One region of the Bradyrhizobium sp. BLXBL-03 genome, then DNA from elsewhere that is predicted to be linked to it. Evidence: riboswitches for the same ligand, from Rfam matches in the RefSeq annotation. Region 1 holds a riboswitch; each other region holds the start of a gene.

Region 1 (2,257 bases):
TCCTTGCCGAACTTTGCAATGACGGGCTTGTACTGCTCAAGCAGTGCCGACAGGTTGGAACGCCATACGTTGCGGCCGTCGATGACGCCGAGTGAAATTACGAGATCCGCGCGGGCGCCGTATTCAATCTGCCTCAATTGCTCCGGAGCGCGAACAAGATCGACGTGCAGTCCGGCCAACGGCAGCTTCAGAGCGGTCGCCAAATTGTCGCCGATTGCTCCGAAGTAAGTTGCAAGCATGACCTTGATGCCAGGCACCTCCTCGGCGAGACGCCCGTAGGCGCGCTGGAGTCCATTCCGCGTGGTTTCGTCCAGATCAAGCACCAGATAGGGCTCATCAAGCTGGACCCACTCGGCTCCACGTTTCGCCAGTTCTTTAAGAACTTCGACATAGACGGGCACGAGGCTATCGAGCAGCGAAATCGGATCAAACGCTGGATCGACGCTCTTGCCTAGTTTCAAGAAGGTGACTGGTCCCACCAAGACAGGACGCGTCTGATAGCCGAGGGCTTTCGCCTCCTCATATTCCTCGATCGGCTTGCGGGAAGAGAGCTTGAAGGTCTGTCCTTTATGGAATTCTGGTACCATGTAGTGGTAATTGGTATCGAACCACTTAGTCATCTCCTGCGCAGAGGCGCCAAGGCCTTGACCGGTGTGAGCCCAGCTCGCCTCTCGGTCCTGGTCTTGCGAGCCCCGCGCCATGGTGAAATAGGTCTTCAGCGAGACGGGACCACTCTCCCAGCCATACGCCTCAGGAATGGCGCCGACCGTGACGCTCGTGTCGAGAATCTGGTCATACAGTGAAAAGTCATTAGACGGGATGATAGTGACGCCCAACAGATTCTGACGTGCCCAATTGGCGACACGAAGACCGGCTGCAGCTTCAAGGAGCTGCTGATCGCTGATCTTGCCAGCCCAGTAGCCTTCGAGCGCCAGCTTGAGCTCACGGCGTGGCCCAATACGCGGCATGCCGAGGGTCGCGACAGGAAGTGAGAGAAGAGACATAGCTTTATCCCCATTGTGTGGGGGCAAAGGCCATGGCGGAACGCAGGCAGGAAGGCCGCCAAAGCGAGGCCTGCTGCTAGGCGTACCACCGGACACCCCGCCCGTGGACGATTATGTTGTCGGGGCAGGTCTCCTGGCTCGCGGGTCATCGCCTGCATCCGGCCTTCCCGAAGCGTTTGCTTCAGTGACGCGTTTGGATACGGGCTCGCCGCTTACAGTTGCGGGGGCAGCGCCGGCATTGCTTTGATCCTGAACGAATCGAAAGCGCACCGGCTTCCCTCTTAGCTCCAGATCAAGCTAGATCTAGAGAACCTCGACGCCTGCGATTATCTGCAACGCAAGCGGTTCGTCAACCCGGAGATGCCAATAGACGCGTCGAGCTCCCCGGAGCAATCGTAGTATCAGGCTCGGGGCGCTTGCATGTGATCGACGAGGTTGGCCGTAATACCAACGCTTGCAATCGCGCTGTTGTTGGTCACACGACGCTCGTATCGGCTAGTGATTATCGAGTAGCCCGGGCCTGGGAAACGCCGCTGCTGTGAAACCACGCCACACAAAACGCACAACTCGACAAAGGGTTAAGAACCTTGACCAGCGTTTCCTTATCGCCGACCTTTTCTAGACATTGCGCATGGAGAGCAATGGAGTGCTTTTTGGGTAGTTCCGCTTCGGTGTCACCGCTGCGACTCTTTAGCGCGGCAATCTGGATCGCTTAGACCGCCCCTCTAAGTCGATCACAAAGCCGCTCTCATTGCCTTTTTCAAATTCACTCGGTAGTGGACGAAATATCAATCACTCAGCGAACTGCGGAGCTCTCGCCTCGGTCAACTACCAATGCTGGCAATTGATCGAACTGACGTAATGGTCAATTTTAAATCAAGACCTTCGCGAACGCCGAACTAACCTACCCGAGATCGCGTGAAGAGCTCAAGCAAGGGCTCGCCGCTGCATCACGGGCTATGAAGGATCCCGCCATGCAGCCCCATTTGGCGTTCGTCGCTCTTTCGAGTTGAATAATGTGATCCCGTGGCAACCGCAAAATTGGAGGCGCCGGAGCCATGACTGCAACGGTCTTGTCGAACAATGTCATTCCTTGCGCGGATATCATCAAACGGGCAGCGCGCATCGGTGCGGAAATCCGAAATATTAAGCTGTCGGGCGATTTGCCGGAGCAGACGATCGCCTCGATCAATGAGCTATTGTTGGAGCACAAGGTTATCTTCTTTCGCCAACAGGAGCACCTTGATGATGCG
Region 2 (2,257 bases), 1.4 Mb from region 1:
TGCCGGCAGCGCCCGCAAGATCGGCCTTGGTCAGCAGCACGATATCGGCGCAGGCGATCTGGTCCTCGAACACTTCGGACAGCGGCGTCTCGTGATCGAGATTTTGGTCCGCAGCGCGCTGCGCCTCGACCGCATCCGGATCCGGGGCGAACCGGCCGGCCGCGACGGCCTCGGCATCGGCGAGCGCAATCACGCCGTCGACCGTGATGCGCGAGCGGATTTCCGGCCAATCGAAAGCCTTGAGCAGCGGTTTTGGCAGCGCCAGCCCCGAGGTCTCGATCAGGATGTGATCGGGCCGCACGGGGCGCGCCAGCAGCTGCTCCATGGTCGGAATGAAATCGTCGGCGACGGTGCAGCAGATGCAGCCATTGGCGAGCTCGACGATGTTCTCTTCCGGGCAATTCGCGTCGGCACAGGATTTCAGGATCTCGCCATCCACGCCCTCGCTGCCGAACTCGTTGACGAGCACGGCGAGCTTCTTCCCGCCCGCATTGCTGAGCAAATGCTGGATCAGCGTGGTCTTGCCGGAGCCGAGAAAACCCGTGACCACGGTCACAGGGACTTTTGCGAGCGAGTTCATTCGGCGGCCTCCGGCAACACGGCGATAGGGGGGATGCGGGCAAGCGACTGCTTGCGGAAGATTTCGGGCCGGCTGCGCCAGGGCACGAGACCATCGGGCGCGGCGGCATAGGCGGCGGCGCCGGCGACGACTTCCTGCGCGTTGGCATCCGTCAGGCGGCCATAGACATACGACCAGCGGCCGGGCGCGCTGAGTGCGACCGAGCAGCCCTGGCTGCATGCCGACAGGCATTCGACGGGAACCACGGTCACACCCTCGGGCACGCCGGCTTCGAGGATCGCACCATGCAGGCGCTTGCCGGGCGTGACCTCGCCCTCGCCCAGCGTCTGGCCGGCGCGGCAGGTGATGCAGACATGCAGTGTGACAGTCATCGCCTCTTCCAGAAGTATCAGCGGGAGGCGAAGAGGCCCACGGACCATCCTTGCGAAGGCCCGTTTCCCCGTCGCGGAACACCCCGTCCGCCGGTCCACAAATCGTCCGCGCTGGCAGGTCTCCCGGCTTGCGGAGCAGGGTTTCCCCTTCGATCCCCGCCTTCCCGATCCCTTCAGGGGATCAGTGGCTTTGGGCATCTCTCCGGTCACGGTCGCGGGGGCGGCTGCATTTTGGACCCAAATCTTGCCGATTCGGACCCTATCGCATTCCCTCTTCGCCTGTCATAGGACAGGAACCAACGCCGGAGCACCATTTGCCCCCGGCCGCCTCTTGTCAAGCCGAAGGACCGATCCGATGACGAGCGAGCCGGAGACCGAAACGGCAGATGAAACCGACGCCAAGCACGCCGCCAAGATGGCGAAGATCAAGGTCGCCCGCGACAAGATCATGGCGACCAAGAGCGGAGAAAAGGGCCTCATCATCGTCCACACCGGCGCCGGCAAGGGCAAGTCGTCCTCCGCCTTCGGCATGATCGTGCGCTGTGTCGCCCATGGCCTGCCCTGCGCGGTGGTGCAGTTCATCAAGGGCGCCTGGGATACCGGCGAGCGGCGCCTGCTCACCGGCCATTTCGGCGAGCTCTGCCAGTTCCACGCCATGGGCGAAGGCTTCACCTGGGAGACGCAGGACCGCGCCCGCGACATCGCGGCGGCGCGCGCCGGCTGGGAGAAGGCGAAGGAGCTGATTCTCAATGAGAGCCTGCGCATGGTCGTGCTCGACGAGATCAACATCGCGCTGCGCTACGACTATCTCGACATCGCAGAGGTCGTCGATTTCCTCAAGACGTCGAGGCCGCCGATGACGCATGTCGTGCTCACGGGACGCAATGCCAAGGACGAGCTGATCGAGACCGCCGATCTCGTCACCGAGATGACGCTGGTGAAGCATCCGTTCCGCTCCGGCATCAAGGCGCAGCCCGGCGTCGAGTTCTGAAGTCGATGGCACGCGCGCTGATGATCCAGGGGGCCGGCTCGGACGTGGGCAAATCGCTCATCGTCGCCGGCCTCGCGCGCGCCTTCACGCGCCGCGGTTTGCGTGTGCTCCCCTTCAAACCGCAGAACATGTCGAACAATGCCGCCGTCACCGTCGACGGCGGCGAGATCGGCCGCGCCCAGGCATTGCAGGCGCTCGCGGCCGGCGTCGAGCCGCACACCGACATGAACCCGGTGCTGCTCAAGCCCGAGACCGATGTCGGTGCGCAGGTGATCGTGCAGGGAAAGCGCATCGCGACCGCACGCGCGCGCGAAT
Region 3 (2,257 bases), 1.5 Mb from region 1:
CTATTCGTCGTTGTGTTGAACGCCTCAACCTCGTTGTTGAGCCAGGAGCGCTCCGCGCCGTAGGCATAGGCCTGACTCTTCAAGGTGAGGTCGGGCGCGAGCCCCAGCTCGAAGCCGCCGCGGAGCCACACCTCCTGAGCCACGTTGCGGTTGTCGAGAACGTTGTAGTTGGTGTTGAAGGTGCGATCGTCGATGGTCACAGGGCCAAGATTGGTCCCGTTGAAGTTCGAGATATAAGTGCCCGAGACGATGCCTGCCGTCGCGTGCGAGCCGCTGAAGGCCACGGGCACCAGGGGCGCGCCCCAATAGGCCCGTCCGCGATCCTCGCGATATTCGATCGCGCCCCAAACCTTGAGGCTGTCCGAGATGCGGTAATTGAGCTGGCCAGACACATCGAACGTCCTGGTGCTGGTATCGTCGGCAAAGCCGTTAAGCGTGGAGCGGCTCAAGTCGAAACGGTAGTCCAGCCCCTGCACATTGGTGCTGCCGCCCGAGCCGTAATGCGCGCGGAAAGAGTTCAACGAGTCCCAGGAGAAGTCCGCTTCGTTCCGGATCGGCCCCGTGTGCGGCTGCTTGGTAACGAAATTGATCGCGCCGCCGGCGGCGCCCTCGCCCGAGATCAGCGAGGCCGGGCCTTTGAGGATTTCCACGGCTTCGAGATTGGCGGTGTCCATGATCCGCGAGGTCATGTTCTGCGGGCCGATCTTGATGCCGTTGTAGAGCGTGTTGATCTGGCTGTTGGTGAAGCCGCGCATCGAGAAGGCTGAAGGCTCGGCGGGATTGTCGCCGGCGGTGACGCCAACCGCGCCTTGCGCGACATCGGAGACGGTGCGGTAGCCCTGCTCGCGCATGGTCTCGGCGGAGATGACTTCGACCGTTGCGGGTGTCTGTCGCACCGTCAGGCCGAGGCGCGAGGCGCTTTCGGCAACCGCATTGCTGTTGAGCGGCGTCGGCGCCGCATTGTTCGTCACGACCGGTCTTGGCGCGACCTCCGCCGCGGCCGGCTTGCGCGCTGTCGCGCGGCGGGCGCCTGCCGCGTCCCGGGCGGCCGGCTTGACCCGCTTGCGGGATTGCGGGGGCGACACCTCCACAGCCGGCAGCGTCTCGCGGGCCTGCTGCGCCAAAGCGGCGGACATATCGACAACTGCAAGAGATGTCAGAGCGGCAGACGCCAGCAAAATGCGGCGTGGTCGTACAATACGGCTGGTAAACACGGTCCTGGACCTCGGAGTGACGTCAGTGGCACGTCACCGCGAACCAAGGTCCCATCATCAGGCACTAAGCCTTCCGATGAAGCCTGATGTCTGTACTCCCCGACCGACATCTTCGCGTGTGACCACGGCTGACGGCAGGTCTCCTGGCTCGCGGGTCGTGACCGCTTCGTCGCCTTCCCGGGACCGAGGGCCCAGTGGCTTTAAAGACGAAGGATTCACCGCTTACAGTTGCGGGGGCAGCTACGGCATTGGGGACGATGTCCTTACGACACTGTCCCCGCACCGCATTCCCTTTTCATCCCCTCTCGGGGAAACCGTCGCCAGCATCTAGGATTACGACCAAGACGGAGTCAATGTGCAAGACGCGGCGATATTGCCACAGCCACCAACTTCCCCGGAGATTGACATGGAAGGCGCGACCTTCCTCTGGCTGATCCGACATGCGCCCGTCGACGGCGTCAAAGGGACGATCCACGCGGCCGATGCAGCGGCGGACCTGACCGATCGCGCGCAACTGGAGGTGCTGCGGTCGCGCTTGCCACACGATGCTGCGAGCTATGCCAGCCCTGCGCGGCGCACGATCGAGACGGCGCGCGCGCTGGGGCTCGAACCAGAACTGGTCCACGAGTTTGGCGAGCAGGACTTCGGCGACTGGACCGGCCGGCGGCACGACGAGCTCGCCAGCAGCGGTGGCGAGGCCTATGCGCAGTTCTGGAACGACCCTGCGCATCAGAGACCACCGGGCGGTGAAAGCTTTGAAGATCAGGTCGCCCGCGTCCGGCTGGGCCTCGCGCGGGTCGGCGCGGGTCCGGCGGCGCTGATTGTGCATTCCGGCACGATCCGCGCCGCGCTGTGCATCGCGCTCGACCTGACGCCGGATGCCGCCTTGCGCTTCGTGATCGATCCGCTGTCGCTGACCCGGATCGACCGGCTCGCGACCGGCTGGCGGGTCGTGTCGGTCAACCAGCGGGTCAGTTAAAGCATGATCCGGAAAAGTGCAAAGCGGTTTTCCGAAGAGATCATGCTCAAACAACAACCCGAAG

The links. A riboswitch is a leader RNA that binds a small molecule or an ion and turns the genes downstream of it on or off. The one in region 1 is predicted to bind cobalamin.
Region 2: another riboswitch for cobalamin. It lies ahead of ACNJX9_RS26550 (DUF1636 family protein); the one in region 1 lies ahead of metE (5-methyltetrahydropteroyltriglutamate--homocysteine S-methyltransferase).
Region 3: another riboswitch for cobalamin. It lies ahead of ACNJX9_RS26470 (TonB-dependent receptor); the one in region 1 lies ahead of metE (5-methyltetrahydropteroyltriglutamate--homocysteine S-methyltransferase).

The regions. Positions count from the first base shown of each region.
Region 1 covers NZ_CP182470.1:6,945,919-6,948,175, reverse strand. The annotation lists gene metE (5-methyltetrahydropteroyltriglutamate--homocysteine S-methyltransferase) at 1-1,004, opposite strand, end outside; cobalamin riboswitch at 1,111-1,335, opposite strand; gene ACNJX9_RS33125 (TauD/TfdA dioxygenase family protein) at 2,063-2,257, shown strand, end outside.
Region 2 covers NZ_CP182470.1:5,503,717-5,505,973, forward strand. The annotation lists gene cobW (cobalamin biosynthesis protein CobW) at 1-580, opposite strand, end outside; gene ACNJX9_RS26550 (DUF1636 family protein) at 577-951, opposite strand; cobalamin riboswitch at 1,048-1,267, opposite strand; gene cobO (cob(I)yrinic acid a,c-diamide adenosyltransferase) at 1,307-1,942, shown strand; gene ACNJX9_RS26560 (cobyric acid synthase) at 1,948-2,257, shown strand, end outside.
Region 3 covers NZ_CP182470.1:5,487,575-5,489,831, forward strand. The annotation lists gene ACNJX9_RS26470 (TonB-dependent receptor) at 1-1,214, opposite strand, end outside; cobalamin riboswitch at 1,331-1,548, opposite strand; gene ACNJX9_RS26475 (histidine phosphatase family protein) at 1,621-2,193, shown strand.